4 regions of the Antribacter sp. NEAU-D49 genome follow, and region 4 is predicted to be linked to each of the others. Evidence: riboswitches for the same ligand, from Rfam matches in the RefSeq annotation. Region 4 holds a riboswitch; each other region holds the start of a gene.
The links. Region 4 has a riboswitch for cyclic di-AMP ahead of AC060K_RS11065 (C40 family peptidase). Riboswitches for the same ligand answer to the same signal wherever they lie in the genome.
Positions count from the first base shown of each region.

Region 1 (3,870 bases), on a different contig from region 4:
CAACTCCGACGACAGCCCTTCGGCGTCGCACTCGGGACACTCCATGGGGTCGATGCAGGATCACCCCGTGCCGCCCTTCGTCGACGCGGTAGGGAGGTCCGGGAACGCGGCGACGCTCTGGGGGTGGCTCGTCGCAGCAGGCGGCCTAGCGTTCGCCGGTCTCGTTCTGCGCGGACGCGACTCGGAGGACATCCCCGTCGTGCTCTCCACGGTGCGCTGGACCGGTGCGGTGATCCTGGTCGGGCTGATCCTGCGTGTCGCCTCTCGGGCGGTGACTCTCGCCCACGGTGACATCACGGCCGCCGTCTCGCCGTCGGCCGTCGTCGACTCGCTCGCGGGCGCGACAGGTTGGGTGATCGGCCTGCATGCGGCCGGAGCCGTCGCCGTCCTGGCCGGGGCTCGTCGCAGCCTGCGCACCTCGGCCGTCTCCATGGTCGGCGTCGTCCTGGCCGCCGCCGGCATCGTCCTCGACGGTCATAGCAACACCGCGGATCCACGCTGGCTCGTTCTGGCCGCCGACGTCGCCCATCTGGCGGGTGCGGCGACCTGGCTCGGAGGTGTGGTCATGCTCACCGTGATCCTCCGGCATCGGCAGAAGGAACGACGACACCTCGACGTCGGGCTGATGGCTGCCAGGTTCTCGGTGACCGCTGGAGCCTCCCTTGCGGTCGTCGGCATAGCTGGCGTCCTACTGACGGCGACGATTCTCGACAGCGTGTCCCAACTGTGGGAGACAGACTGGGGCCTTGCTCTGCTCGCCAAGGTCGCAGTCGTGGCTGTGGTCGGCCTCATCGGCGCCTACAACCACTTCCACACTGTTCCACTCTTGAGCGCGACGAACGGACGCCGGCACGGCCGCCCCTCCGGGGAGGCTCTGCACCGCACTGCTACACCCGAAACCGTGCTCATGATGGCGGTCGTGCTGATCACTGGTTGGCTCGTGGGTGCGGCGACCACGGCATGAGGTGGCGGCGGGCCCGTACTGCCGCCGTCGACGAGCTACAAGCTCGCCGACGGCGGCGGTGCTGTCTTGGCGGCTCAGGCGACCTGGTAACCGAGCTGGGCGATGGCCACACGGACCGCGTCCTGGTCGGCACCGGGGCCGACCACCGTCACGGTGCCGGCCGCGAGGTCGACCGACGTGTCCTCGACTCCGTCGACCTGCCTGACGGCACCGGTGACCTTGGCGGCGCAGCCACCACACGTCATTCCCTGGACTGCGTACGTCGTGGTGCTCATATTGCTTCCTCTCGTATGCGGCGGCGCCTGGTTGGCGACTGCCTCGTGTACGCCCGTGGTGCCGGAGGGTGGTTCAGCTGCGCCGCGGGCCCGCTCTGGTCGGCTGGGCACATGGAGCGGCGCCTCGGGAGCACCTTGCGCTGCACTGAGAATACCCCCGGCGGGTATTCTCAGTGCCCGCTGATGCCCAAGCCCGGCACTTCGGTCACGTCACAAGACAGGGGACTCGGGGGTCGTGACCTGACTGTGACATTTCCGCGATCCTGGGTTACGGTCGATCCATCTCGCGGAGAATCCGCGGGCGCCCGAGGCGGACGCCGAGCCCTGTCACCGCCCCGAGGTTCGTACGACCAGATGACAGGGACGGGGGACCCATGCAAGTGGGCACCACCGGTGTCCTTGGGGTGAAGCCGCACGGGTAGGTGTGCGGCCGGGTCTGTCTCCGACCCGAACCCGACAGCTCACCTCGCAGGCGGTAGGAGAACCGACGTGACCTCATGCACGCCCGGGCGCCATCGTGCTGCCCGTAGCCCCATCACCCCGCTGACCCCCTTGTCGCGCGCCGCTGCGCGCAACTTCGGCGCCGCCGCCCGCCGGGGCGCCGTCGTCGCCGCCGGCTCCGGCCTCATCATGGGGATGTTCAGCGCCCCCGCGAATGCGAACGACCGATCGGTGTCGACCGTCGACTTCCACGCGCTGACCGCGGACGCCCGCCAGTCGCTGGCCTCGGCCCCTGTGGTGACGGTCGCCGCCGACACGGAGTTCATCGTCGAGACCGGCACGATCGCCGTGACCCCGGCGCCCGAGCCGGAGCCCGAACCCGAACTCCAGTCCGTCGTCGAGGTCGCCTCGCGGACCGAGACACGCGCCGCTCCCGTCCCGGCCGCCGACACCCCGGAGGAGGCCGCGCCCGTCCTCGCCGGCGCCAACTCGGACGTTGTCGCCATCGGCATGCAGTACCTCGGCGTGCCGTACCTGTGGGGCGGCTCGACCCCCGCCGGGTTCGACTGCTCCGGCTTCACCTCGTACGTCTACGCCAAGGTCGGCATCACCCTGCCCCGCACGTCGTCGCAGCAGCGCTACGCCGGCACCGTGGTCTCACGCGCCGAGGCACAGCCCGGCGACCTGATCTGGAGCCCCGGCCACATCGCGATCTACGCCGGTGACGGAATGCAGATCGAGGCCCCCGTCCCGGGTCAGACCGTGCGCTACAGCAAGCTCTGGCAGGACAGCCCGACCTTCATCCGCGTCGGCTGAGCCCCGCTCCTCAGGCCTCGACACTCGATTGACAGCCCGAGCTTCAGGGTGACATCACGGTGCGCCTGGTCCCTCGTGGACCAGGCGCACCGGCGTGTGGGCTGCTAGAGCGGTCATGGCCCGCTCGCCACAGATCCTCCGGGAGGCCCCTACGCTGGGTCGCGTACCTGAGTGCGGCGCCAGCCGTACCGCGTCATCCCCCGCGGCTTGTAGATGTTGAGAGCCAACGGGACGAGCAACACGACCATCCCACCGACCGCGTGGAACAGATCCCCGCCGAGCTGGTCGACATCGCCAGCGGGGTCCGCCGCGACTGCGGCCATGGCCTCGACCGCGGGCAGGTGGAGCACCAGGATCACAAACGCGACAGCCGTCAGTACAAGGCTGATCACCACCCAGTAGTGCCGCAGCAATCCCCAGGGCGTACCGAGGGCCTGGACGATCCCGGTCACAAGCGCTACCGCAGCGAGAGGGATCAAGGCATACCGCAACACCGGATCCATCATCACGTACGCAGCCCGCACGGTCTGCTGGTCGTCGCTTGCAAAGATGGGCACGTTCAATGCGATGTAGGCGACGATCGCGCCGAGCCAGCCCACTGAACTGGCGACGTGAACCGTCAGCATCAGTTTCCGGATCGCCGGGGACATCGGCATCAGCCGTGCATACCAGGGCCGTGATCGCCGCCCACGAGCAGCATGACCAGCACGAGCACGACAACTGCTGTCGCGGCGCCTATCGCCAGCAACTTGACCCACCGAGGCAGCCCCGGATGGGGCTCTCGAGGCTTGCCCGGCGCCGCATCCGATGCGCTCTCCATCATGGTCGTCTCCTCATGTCGTCTGCTGGCAGATCAGTATTTGAATACAAAATGTATCGGCTGCCGTCAGAGTGTCACGACGACGACGAGCCATACAATTGGCTGATGCCGAAGCTGTGGGAGGAATCGATCGACGGCCATCGCCGATCAGTGCGGGATGCCATTACGGAGGCAGCCTGGCGTCTGGCCGAAGAACAAGGCCCGTTCTCGCTGACCATGTCGCAGGTGGCAAAGGCTGCTGGGATCGGTCGCCCAACCCTCTACAAGTACTTCGCAGACATCGAGTCGATCCTCGTGGCGCACCATAGGCGGCACGTCGAGGACCATCTCAGGACCCTTGAGGACCTGCGCGGAGCAGCGGAGCCGACCGGCGCTCGGCTCGTGGCCGTCGCCACCGCCTACTCGTCGATCTGCTTCCACCGCGGAAAACACTCGTCCGCAAGTATCAGCTCGCTCGTCCATCGCGGCCACGAGGTCGCCGATGCTGAGCGTCGTCTGCACAGCGTGTTCGCCAGCCTCATTGCGGAGGCCGCGGCCGAGGGCCTTGTCCGCAC
Region 1 covers NZ_JBXTSN010000004.1:103,443-107,312, reverse strand. Annotated here, with positions in the region: gene AC060K_RS05295 (copper resistance CopC/CopD family protein) at 1-964, shown strand, start outside; gene AC060K_RS05290 (heavy-metal-associated domain-containing protein) at 1,039-1,239, opposite strand; cyclic di-AMP (ydaO/yuaA leader) riboswitch at 1,561-1,730, shown strand; gene AC060K_RS05285 (C40 family peptidase) at 1,729-2,496, shown strand; gene AC060K_RS05280 (DUF2269 domain-containing protein) at 2,646-3,152, opposite strand; gene AC060K_RS05275 (hypothetical protein) at 3,152-3,319, opposite strand; gene AC060K_RS05270 (TetR/AcrR family transcriptional regulator) at 3,422-3,870, shown strand, end outside.
Region 1: another riboswitch for cyclic di-AMP. It lies ahead of AC060K_RS05285 (C40 family peptidase); the one in region 4 lies ahead of AC060K_RS11065 (C40 family peptidase).

Region 2 (3,870 bases), on a different contig from region 4:
GCCACGAGGATCGACTCGATGTCTGCGAAGTACTTGTAGAGGGTCGCGCGACCGATCCCAGCAGCCTTTGCCACCTGCGACATGGTCAGCGAGAACGGGCCTTGTTCTTCGGCCAGACGCCAGGCCGCCTCCGTGATGGCGTCCCGCACTGATCGGCGATGGCCGTCGATCGATTCCTCCCACAGCTTCGGCATCAGCCAATAGTACGGCTCGTCGTCGTCGTGACACTCTGACAGTAGCCAATACACTTTGTATACAGGATCTGATCTGCCCGGCAGCTGACACGAGGAGACGACCATGACGGAGAACACATCGGACGCGGCGCCCGGCAAGCCTCGAGAGCCCCATCCGGGGCTGCCCCGCTGGGTCAAGTTGCTGGCGATAGGCGCTGCGACAGCAGCTGTCGCGCTCGTGCTGGTCATGCTGCTCGTGGGCGGCGAGCACGGCCCTGGTGTGCACGGCTGATGCCGATGTCTCCGGCGATCCGGAAACTGATGCTGACGGTTCACATCGCCAGCTCAGTGGGCTGGCTCGGCGCCATCGTCGCCTACATCGCCCTGAACGTGCCCATCTATGCAAGTGACGACCAGCAGATCGTGCGGGCTGCGTACGTGATGATGGAACCAGTGTTGCGGTATGCGTTGATCCCGCTCGCCGCGATAGCGCTCGTGACCGGGATGGTCCAGGCCCTCGGTACACCCTGGGGATTGTTGCGACACTACTGGGTGGTGATCAGCCTGGTACTGACGGCCTTCGCGTTCGTGATCCTGGTGCTCCACCTGCCCGCGGTCGAGGCGATCGCCGCAGTCGCGGCGGACCCCGCCGGCGATGTCGACCAGCTCGGCGGGGATCTGTTCCACGCGGTCGGTGGGATGGTCGTGCTGCTCGTCCCGTTGGCTCTCAACATCTACAAGCCGCGCGGGATGACGCGGTACGGCTGGCGCCGCGCTCAGCGACCTCCTGCTGGATGACGTGTAGCGAGTGAGTCATGACCGCTCTAGCAGCCCACACGCCGGTGCGCCTGGTCCACAAGGGACCGGGCGCACCGGGATGTCACCCTGGAGTTCAGACTGTCGACGGGGTGTCGAGGCCTGCGGAGCAGGGCTCAGCCGACGCGGATGAAGGTCGGGCTGTCCTGCCAGAGCCTGCTGTAGCGCACGGTCTGACCTGGGACGGGGGCCTCGATCTGCATGCCGTCACCGGCGTAGATGGCGATGTGGCCGGGGCTCCAGATCAGGTCGCCGGGCTGTGCCTCGGCGCGCGAGACCACGGTGCCGGCGTAGCGCTGCTGCGACGAGGTGCGGGGCAGGGTGATGCCGACCTTGGCGTAGACGTACGAGGTGAAGCCGGAGCAGTCGAACCCGGCGGGGGTCGAGCCGCCCCAGAGGTACGGCACTCCGAGGTACTGCATGCCGATGGCGACAACGTCCGAGTTGGTGCCGGCGCGGACGGGTGCGGCCTCCTCCGGGGCGTCCGCCGCCGCGACGGGGGTACGCGTCTCGGTGCGCGAGGCGACCTCGACGACGGGCTCCGGCTCGGGGGCCGGCTCCGGCTCCGGCGCCGGGGTCACGGCGATCGTGCCGGTCTCGACGATGAACTCGGTGTTGGCGGCGACCGTCACCACAGGGGCTGAGGCCAGCGACTGGCGGGCGTCCGCGGTCAGCGCGTGGAAGTCGACGGTCGACACGGTTCGGTCGTTCGCGTTCGCGGGGGCGCTGAACATCCCCATGATCAGGCCGGAGCCGGCGGCGACGACAGCGCCCCGGCGGGCGGCGGCGCCGACGCTGCGCGCAGCGGCGCGCGACAGGGGGGTCAGCGGGGTGATGGGGCTACGGGCAGCACGATGGCGCCCGGGCGAGCATGAGGTCACGTCGGTTCTCCTACCGCCTGCGAGGTGAGCTGTCGGGTTCGGGTCGGAGACAGACCCGGCCGCACTCCTACCTGTGCGGCTTCACCCCAAGGACACCGGTGGTGCCCACTTGCATGGGTCCCCCGTCCCTGTCATCTGGTCGTACGAACCTGGGGGCGGTGACAGGGCTCGGCGTCCGCCTCGGGCGCCCGCGGATTCTCCGCGAGGTGGATCGACCGTAACCCAGGATCGCCGAGATGTCACAGTCAGGTCACGACCCCCTAGTCCCGCTCTTGCGACGTGACCGAAGTATCCGGCTTGTGCATGGCCCGAGCCCAGACATACCCGGCGGGGGTATCCTCAGTGCAGCCCAAGGTGCTCCCGGGGACGCCGCTCCATATGTCCAGCCGACCTGAGCGGGCCCGCGGCGCAGCTGAACCACCGTCCGGCACCACGGGCGTTCACGAGGCAGTCGCCGACCAGGCGCCGCCGCATACGAGAGGACGCAATATGAGCACCACGACGTACTCGGTCCAGGGAATGACGTGTGGCGGCTGCGCCGCCAAGGTCACCGGCGTCGTCAAGCAGGTCGACGGAGTCGAGGACACGTCGGTCGACCTCGCGGCCGGCACCGTCACGGTGGTTGGCCCCGGCGCCGACCACGACGCCGTCCGTGCGGCCATCACCCAGCTCGGCTACCAGGTCGCCTGAGCCGCCGAGGGAGCACCGCCGCCGTCGGCGAAGTCGTGACTCGCCGACGGCGGCCGTACGGGCCCGCGACCACCGTCATGCAGTGGTCGCCGCACCCACGAGCCAACCAGTGATCAGCACGACAGCCACCATGAGTGCGGTTTCGGGTGTAGCGCTGCGGTGCAGAGCCTCCCCGGAAGGGCGTCCGTGCCGGCGTCCGTTGGTCGCGCTCAAGAGCGGCAGCGTGTGGAAGTGGTTGTAGGCGCCGATGAGGCCGACCACAGCCACGACCGCGACCTTGGCGAGCAGAGCAAGTCCCCAGTCCGTCTCCCACAGCTGGGGCACACGGTCGAGGATTGTCGCCGTGAGAAGGACGCCGGCTATGCCGACGACCGCAAGGGAGGCTCCAGCGATCACCGAGAACCTGGCAGCTATCAGCCCGACGTCGAGGTGTCGTCCTTCCTGCTGTCGGCGGCGGAGGATCACGGTGAGCATGACCACACCTCCGAGCCAGGTCGCCGCACCCGCCAGGTGGGCGACGTCGGCGGTCAGAACGAGCCAGCGTGGATCTGCGGTGTTGCTATGACCGTCGAGGACGATGCCTGCGGCGGCCAGGACGACGCCGACCATGGCGACGGCCGAGGTGCGCAGGCTGCGGCGAGCTCCGGCCAGGACGGCGAAGGCTCCGGCCGCTTGCAGCCCGATCACCCAACCTGTCGAGCCCGTGAGCGAGTCGGCGACGGCGGACGGCGAGACGGCGGCCGTGGTGCCACCGTGGGCGAGCGTCATCGCCCGAGAGGCGACACGCAGGATCAGCCCGACCAGGATCACCGCACCGGTCCAGCGCACGGTGGAGAGCGCGACGGGGATGTCCTCCGCGTCGCGTCCGCGCAGAACGAGACCGGCGAACGCTAGGCCGCCTGCTGCAACGAGCCACCCCCAGAGCGTCGCCGCGTTGCCGGACCTCCCTACCGCATCGATGAAGGGCGGCACGGGGTGATCCTGCATCGACGCCATGGTGTGTCCCGAGTGCGACGTCGAAGGGCTGTCGTTGGAGCCGCCCGCCGTGGCTGTCGGTTCGCCGACGGTGAAAGCCAGGCGCCCTTCGATCGTGTGACCGTCCTGCGCCGCGACGGACCAGACCACGGTGTAGCTGCCGTCAGCCAATGGCGTGCCCGGCGTAGCGACGACGAGGACGCCGTCCTGGGCTTGGGTGACTTCGGTCTCGATGGTGCCTTCGGGTCCGGCGATCTCGACCGCCTCGCCGATGGGGGTCACTGGGAGCGTGAAGGTCAGGGTCACGGTGGCGACCGGTCCCGTCGACGTCGACC
Region 2 covers NZ_JBXTSN010000016.1:98,448-102,317, reverse strand. Annotated here, with positions in the region: gene AC060K_RS13785 (TetR/AcrR family transcriptional regulator) at 1-194, opposite strand, end outside; gene AC060K_RS13780 (hypothetical protein) at 298-465, shown strand; gene AC060K_RS13775 (DUF2269 domain-containing protein) at 471-971, shown strand; gene AC060K_RS13770 (C40 family peptidase) at 1,106-1,870, opposite strand; cyclic di-AMP (ydaO/yuaA leader) riboswitch at 1,869-2,038, opposite strand; gene AC060K_RS13765 (heavy-metal-associated domain-containing protein) at 2,360-2,560, shown strand; gene AC060K_RS13760 (copper resistance CopC/CopD family protein) at 2,636-3,870, opposite strand, start outside.
Region 2: another riboswitch for cyclic di-AMP. It lies ahead of AC060K_RS13770 (C40 family peptidase); the one in region 4 lies ahead of AC060K_RS11065 (C40 family peptidase).

Region 3 (3,870 bases), on a different contig from region 4:
TCGCCGCGGACTCGACGCTCACCGTCGAGACGGGGACCATCGCCGTCACGCCGGCTCCGAAGCCGGAGCCCGTGCCGGAACCCGAGCCCGAGCGGGCCACCCGCACGGAGACCACGTCGCGGACCACCACCCGCGCCGCCACCACGACCACGACCGCCACGGAGGCCGGGACCGAGGCAGCTGCCCCGGCCGCGGCCCCCGCTTCCGACGGCTCGATCGGTGCCCGCGTGGCCTCGATCGCGCGCGGTCTCACCGGCATCCGCTACGTCAGCGGCGGCTCCACGCCGTCGTCCGGCCTGGACTGCTCGGGCCTCGTGTCGTACGCGTACGCCCAGGTCGGCATCTCGCTGCCGCACTCGTCATCGAGCATCAGGAACGTCGGACAGGTCGTCTCGGCCGCCCAGGCCCGGCCCGGCGACCTCATCTGGTCTCCCGGGCACATCTCGATCTACATGGGCGACGGCATGCAGGTGGAGGCCGTGTACGCGGGCACCCCCTCGCGCTACGCGCCGATCTGGCAGGACAACCCGGTCTACCTGCGCGTCTACTGACACGCCAGGCCGGCCGACGGCGAACGGGTCGCCTCCCCCAGGAGGCGACCCGTCGGCGTCACACCACCCGGTACGCCCGGACCAGCACGTCGACGTCGGTGTCGAGGCTGTCGAGCCCGGTCAGGCGTTCGCGCAGGTCCGCGGGGACCGACCAGTTGTAGGGCGTCATCAGGAGCAGGTTCGCCACCTGACCTGGCCCGCGCAGGCGGAGCGGGTAGCGCACGTGGTGAACGCCCAGCGGCTCGAAGCCCGGCTCACCGGCCAGGGCGTCCCCCGGCTCGTGCGTCACCGCCCGGTCGTAGAGCAGCTCCTTGAAGGAGTACAGGTGGCCCTCGCCGGGTCCCCCGACGAGCACCACGCCGCCCGGCCGGACGACGCGCCGGAAGTCGGCGGGTGACACCGGGGAGAAGTGGGTGAGCAGCACGTCGACCCGGTCCGCGAGGACGGGCATCCGGAACGTCCCCGCCACGGCGTACGTGCCGAGGGGGTCCCGCTTGGCCGCGACCCGCACGGCGTGCTTGGACACGTCGGTGCCCACGAGCAGGTGGTCGCGACCCTGCGGCAGCCCGCCCAGGTGCTCCCGCAGCCGGCGGAGGTAGTACCCCTCGCCGCAGCCGGCGTCCAGGACCGTCGCCGAGCCGTCCGGGAGGTGCCCGGCGAACACCTCGGCCACGCCGTCGGCGAGCGGCTCGTAGTGGCCGGCGTCGAAGAAGTCCCGCCGTCCGGCGATCATCTCCTTGCTGTACCCGGGATCCTTCGAGCTGCGGTGCTGGGCGAGGAGCAGGTTGACGTACCCCTCCTTGGCCACGTCGTAGGTGTGACCCTCAGAGCAGCGGTATCCCGGCCCCTGTCGCGGGAGGGGTTCCTCGCAGGCGGGGCACCGGAAGACGGGCGCACCGGCCGCGGAGCGGGGAGATTCCATGATCAGGCAGCGTACGCGGCCGCCCCGCAGGGGGTCGCGACAGGGGGTCGCGGCAGGGGGTGGGCCCACGTGCCGGACCACCGGGGATGGTTGCCCGCCGTGACACGATCGTGACTTTTGCGAGGTCCAGGTGTACGGTCTGAATCGCTCCGCCGCCCGGTGGAGCCGTGGGACGGGCCGCCGAGCCCTGTCAACCGCCCCACGACCAGGAAGAACATGACGGGGACGGGGGAACCACCTTCGGGCGCCGGAGGCGTCCTCGGGGTGAAGCCGAACGGGAGCTCAGCGACCGTCCGGCCGGGTGCAGCATCTCCCACCCGAACCCGACAGCTCACCTCGCAGGCGGTCACAGGAGACCATCAGGTGACGACAGCCACCCCTCGCGGCCGCCATCGTGCGGACCGCCCCGTTACGACGCCCATCACGATCGTCGCCCGCGCGGCGGCCGAGAACGCCGGAGCCCTCGCCCGCAAGGGCGCGATGGCCGCAGCCGGCGCCGGAGTCCTCGTCTCGACGTTCGCCCCGACGGCCTCCGCCGCCCCGGTGGCCAACGACGTCGGAGGGGCCATCAAGACCCTCGACCTCGAGGCCATCACCTCTCAGGCGCGCTCGTCGCTCGCCCTGGCCCCCACGGTCAGCGTGCCCGCCGACGCCGGGTTCACCGTGGAGCACGCGCCCGTCTCGGTGACCGCCGAGCGCAAGGCGGTGCCGATCGGCAACCAGGCCGTCTCCATCGCCCTGGAATACGTGGGCATCCGGTACACCTGGGGCGGCACCAAGCCCTCGACCGGCTTCGACTGCTCCGGCCTCATCAACTACGTCTACGACCAGCTGGGCGTGGACCTGCCGCGCACGTCGTCGCAGCTGCGGTACGCGGGCACCGTCGTGTCGAACCCGCGCCCGGGCGACATCGTCTGGCGATCCGGGCACGTCGCCCTCTACGCAGGCAACGGCATGATCGTCGAGGCGAGCCAGCCGGGCGTACCCGTCCGGTACGTCGAGCTGAACTGGTCGTCCGCTACGTTCATCCGCGTCACCTGACCTCCCCGCGGCCCCACCGCGGCGGCGTACTGACGAAGGGCTCGCCCTACCCCGGGCGGGCCCTTCGTCGTGCGCGCGAGTACCGTACTCGTCGGCGCTGACGCCAGGTGTCCACAACAGCACCCGGCCGTCGAGCCGGCCCGGGAGGAACATGCGGTACAGCACGCGTACCGAGCAGAAGGTGACGAGCGCTGCGTCTCTCCGCCGTCGGCCCGGGCAGCTCGTGGTGCTCGGGTTCCTCGCCGCCATCGCCGCCGGTACGGCCCTCCTGTCGCTGCCCGTCGCCTCGACGGACCGCAACGCGAGCTTCGTCGAGGCGCTCTTCACCGCCACGTCCGCCGTCTGCGTGACCGGGCTGATCGTCACCGACACCCCGGTCTTCTGGACCACGTTCGGGCACGTCGTGATCCTGGTCCTGATCCAGGTGGGCGGGCTCGGCGTCATGGCCGTCGCCTCCACCCTCGGCCTGCTGCTGTCGCGCCGGCTCGACCTGAGCACCCGCCTCGTTGCGGCGGCCTCGACCCGTGCCGTGGGGCTCGGCGACCTGCGGGCCGTCCTGCTGGGTGCCATCTGCATCTCGCTCGTCATCGAGGCGGTGACGGCGCTGGCTCTCGCCGCACGGTTCGCCGTCGGCTACGGGGAGCCGCCCGGCCGGGCGCTGTGGCTCGGCGTCTTCCACGCGGTCTCAGCGTTCAACAACGCCGGCTTCGCCCTCTTCAGCGACTCGCTGATCAGTCTCGGCACCGATCCGTGGATCTGCGTGCCCCTCTGTGCCGCCGTGGTCCTGGGCGGGATCGGCTTTCCCGTGATCATGGAGCTGCTGCGGCAGCACCGCCGGCCCAGCCGGTGGAGCCTGCACACCAAGATCACCCTGTGGATGACGACGGCGCTGGTGCTCGTCGGCACGCCCTTCTTCCTCGCGACCGAGTGGGGAAACCCGGCCACCCTCGGGCCGATGGACCTGCCGGGCAAGCTGCTGTCGGCGTTCACGCAGTCCGTGATGGCGCGTACCGCGGGCTTCAACTCGCTCGACACGTCGCAGATGAACACGGAGACCTGGCTGGGCACGGACGTCCTCATGTTCATCGGCGCGGGGTCCGCCGGCACGGCCGGCGGCATCAAGGTGACGACGTTCGCCATCCTCGCGATCGTCATCTGGTCCGAGCTGCGCGGCGACCCGGACGCCTCGGTCTTCGACCGGAGGATCTCCCTGGCCACGCAGCGCCAGGCGCTCACTGTGGCCCTGCTCGGCGTCGCGATCGTCATCCTCCCGACGCTCTACATCACCACGAGCTCGCCCTACACCTCCGACGAGGTGCTCTTCGAGGTGGTCTCGGCCTTCTCCACCACAGGGCT
Region 3 covers NZ_JBXTSN010000005.1:20,656-24,525, forward strand. Annotated here, with positions in the region: gene AC060K_RS05925 (C40 family peptidase) at 1-551, shown strand, start outside; gene AC060K_RS05930 (putative RNA methyltransferase) at 610-1,473, opposite strand; cyclic di-AMP (ydaO/yuaA leader) riboswitch at 1,659-1,833, shown strand; gene AC060K_RS05935 (C40 family peptidase) at 1,837-2,514, shown strand; gene AC060K_RS05940 (TrkH family potassium uptake protein) at 2,666-3,870, shown strand, end outside.
Region 3: another riboswitch for cyclic di-AMP. It lies ahead of AC060K_RS05935 (C40 family peptidase); the one in region 4 lies ahead of AC060K_RS11065 (C40 family peptidase).

Region 4 (3,870 bases):
GGGCTCGAGGAACGGTGCGCGGGACGTCGCGGTGGCGAACTTGGCCCCGAACTCGCCGAACGCGGCGTGCTGCGCCCGGCGCTCCACGAGGCAGAGGGTCGCGATGTCCCAGAACGCCGTGGAGCCACCGTTGCCCAGCGCCACCTCGTACCCGTCGGGTACGTGGAGCAGCTCCGCCAGGCCGGTGCGGATGCGCCGCACGAGGTCCTTGACAGGCGGCTGGCGGTGCGACGTGCCCAGCACGTCAGCGTGGTCCACGAGGGCCTGGACCTGGGCGGGCCGCACCTTCGACGGGCCTGACCCGAACCGGCCGTCCGCGGGCAGCAGGTCGGTGGGGATGGTCAACGGCATGGCGGGCTCCGAGGGGCGCGTGCGGCGGGGGTGAGGGGCCATGTCGGCGCCCCCACCTAGACTAGGACGAGGGTCGGCGAGCCGGTGTGCCGGGTCGTCCGCCGAGACGACCCGCCGCCGACGGCGGGCCCGCGGAGCCGGCAAGAACGGGAGTGGACGTGACGGACCTGATCGACACCACCGAGATGTACCTCAAGACGATCTACGAGCTGGACGAGGAGGACATCACACCGCTGCGCGCCCGGATCGCGGAGCGGCTGGGGCACTCGGGTCCCACGGTGTCGCAGACGGTCGCGCGCATGGAGCGCGACGGTCTGCTGGTGGTCACCGGCGACCGCCACCTCGAGCTCACGGAGGCAGGGCACGACAAGGCGATGCGGGTCATGCGCAAGCACCGCCTGGCGGAGCGCCTGCTGACCGACGTCATCAAGCTCGACTGGGAGCACGTGCACGTCGAGGCGTGCCGCTGGGAGCACGTGATGAGCGAGCAGGTGGAGCGGCGCCTCGTGGGTCTGCTCGACCACCCGCACCACGACCCGTACGGCAACCCCATCCCCGGCCTCTCCGAGCTCGGCGAGGACTTCACGGACGTGCCGTTCCTCGCGGGCGTGGCCTCGCTGCCCGCCGTCTTCGAGGCGGCGGCGAAGAAGGGGGTGCGCGGTTCCGTCTCGGCGTCGCTCACCCGGATCGCGGAGCCGCTGCAGACGGACGTCGACCTGCTCGCCCGTCTCGCGGACGCCGGGCTGGTGCCCGGGGCCCGCATCGTCGCGACCCACGAGAACGGCGTCTACACGGTCTCGGCGGACGTGCCGGCAGAGGCTGTCGCAGGCGATCCGCTCGTGCTCGACCTGCCCGAGGACCTGGCTCGTCACCTCTTCGTGGCGGCTTCCTGACCTCGCACAAGACCACTTGGTGAACCGCCTCCGTGCTGCAGCACGGAGGCGGTTCTGTGTCATCACCAGTTATGCGACAGGTCGCCTTCGTGACGTGAACGTGACATTCATCCGAGGTTCCGGTACGTTCAGAACCGCTCCGAGGAGTTAATCCACCGGAGCCCTCGGACGGACGCCGAACTCTGTCACCGGCCGGGGCCACCACGACCCGCATGACAGAGGCGGGGGACCCACTTTGGGCGCCAGGGTGCGTCCTTGGGGTGAAGTCGGGCGGACTCTCGGGTCGCTCGGCCGGGTGCTTTCTCCCACCCGAACCCGACAGCTGACCTCGTAGGCGTACAAGGAGAGGTACTACGTGACCGCACGTACGTCTCGCGCTCGCCATCGTGCAGCGCGCCGACCTGTAGCTGGCCTTGCACAGAACCCGAACGTCGGCCGCAACGCGGCCGTCGTCGCAGCAGGGGCTGGGCTCCTCGTCTCGACCTTCGGCGGCGCCATGGCCGCCCAGGCCGCTCCCGTCGCCAACGACGCCGCCAAGCTGAGCACCGTCGACCTGTCTGCTCTGACGCAGCAGGCGCGCACCGCTCTCGCGGCCGCCCCGGTGGTCGCAGTGGCCGCCGACGCCGACCTCTCGGTGGAGCAGGCAGTCATCTCCGTGACGCCGGCCCCCGAGCCGGAGCCGGAGCCCGTCCGGGCAACCACCACGTCGCGTTCTACGACGACGTCGACCACCGCCTCGAGCTCGAGCTCGAGCAGCATCGGCGCGGCTGCCCCGGCCTCGGCCAACGGCTCCACGATCGTCTCGATCGCGGCCCGTTACGTGGGCGTCCCGTACCTGTCGGGTGGCACCACGCCCGCCGGGTTCGACTGCTCCGGCTTCACCTCCTACGTCTACGCGCAGGCGGGCATCAACCTTCCGCGCACGTCGTCCGCGCAGGCTGCGGGCGGTACCCGGATCTCCCGCGCCGAGGCGCAGCCGGGCGACCTCATCTACCAGCCGGGCCACATCGGCATCTACGCCGGCGGCAACACGATGATCGACGCACCGCGCCCCGGCAAGACCATCCAGTTCCGCGCGATCTGGATGAGCTCGCCGCAGTTCATCCGGTACTGAGCCGACCAGCGACAGCTACCGCCACCGACGCCCCGGTCCATCCCATGGACCGGGGCGTCGTGCATCTGCCCCCTCCGGGGACGGCGGGCGCCGTCGTGCGTGCTTCCCTGCCGGGGCCCCGCCGGACGAGTAGCGTGGTGGCATCACTCCAGAGAGACGCGGGAGGCGCGATGAAGCGACCGGAGGTCGTGCTGGTCGGGGTCGACGGCTCGGAGGCGAGCCTGCACGCGTTGGACTGGGCGGCGGCGTACGCCCGCCGGATCGGCTGGGCGCTGCACATCGTGTGCAGCTATTCGCTCCCGTCGTTCACCGCGGCCTCGCTCGACGGCGGGTATGCGGCGCTCGACGACAGCACCATCCAGGAAGGCGCCCGCGCGGTGCTCGCGGAGGCGGAGGCCAGGGTCGAGGGCTGCGGCGTACGGGTGACCACGGCTGTGGCGACCGGCGACGCGGCCGGGGTGCTCGTCGAGCTGTCGCGCGACTACGGCTTCGCCGTGGTCGGCACCCGGGGCCGCGGAGGCTTCACGGAACGGCTCCTCGGCACCGTCTCGTCGGCGCTGCCCGCGCACGCGCACTGCCCCGTCGTGGTGGTCCCGCTGCGCGAGACCAGGGGGCGTGGCGCGTGGGCGCCGCCCGGGTCCGACGAGGCCGCGGCGCAGGAGGCGGAGTCGGCCGCGGAGGCCTCGGCGGGCGGGCCGGCGCAGGCTGACGCGGCCGGTGGTGGCGCGGCCGGTGGTGGCGCGGCCGGTGGTGGCGCGGCCGGTGGTGGCGCGGCCGGTGGTACCCGGCCGTGGAGCGCGGTGCGCGACGTGCGCCGCATCGTGGTCGGTGTCGACGGGTCGCCCCAGGCTGAGGTGGCGCTGCGGCACGCGATCGCGCAGGCCAAGGCCTGGGACTCCGAGCTGACGGCCGTGGCGGGCGTCCCGGTCGGCTCAGGCGCTGGGCTGCTGGCGTGGCTGCCCTCCAACATCGACCACGAGCAGGTGCTGGCCGACATCAAGGCCGGGCTCGACGTCATCATCGACCGGCACGAGGCGCAGAACCCGGGCATGGTGATCCGGCGGATCGTGCTCGACGGAACCGGCGCCGAGCTGCTCACGGAGTTCTCCTCGGCGTCCGACATGATCGTGGTCGGGTCGCGAGGGCGCGGCGGCTTCCGCGGGCTCCTGCTGGGCTCCACCAGCCAGGCGGTGCTGCACCACTCGGCGTGCCCCGTGCTGGTGGTCAACCGCAACTGCGCGGAGTCCGACCCGGCGGAGGTCGCGCAGGCCTGAGCCGCGCACATCACTTCGGCACTTTGTCGGGGGGGGGGGGGGGGGCGGGTGGCGGCCCCCCCCCCCCCCCCGCGCCCCGGGGGCGGGGGGGGGGGGGGGCCCCCCCGCCCCCCCCCCCCCCCCCCGACAAAGTGCCGAAGCAATGTGCACGCACCCCTCCTCACGGCGTGTGGAGAGCGCCCCGGACCAGGTCGAGCACGGCGTCGTCGGACAGGCCGGCCGCGCGCGCCTCGGCGAC
Region 4 covers NZ_JBXTSN010000012.1:39,818-43,687, reverse strand. Annotated here, with positions in the region: gene serC (phosphoserine transaminase) at 1-351, opposite strand, end outside; gene AC060K_RS11070 (iron-dependent transcriptional repressor DtxR) at 510-1,244, shown strand; cyclic di-AMP (ydaO/yuaA leader) riboswitch at 1,408-1,597, shown strand; gene AC060K_RS11065 (C40 family peptidase) at 1,600-2,358, shown strand; gene AC060K_RS11060 (universal stress protein) at 2,529-3,632, shown strand; gene AC060K_RS11055 (GntR family transcriptional regulator) at 3,793-3,870, opposite strand, start outside.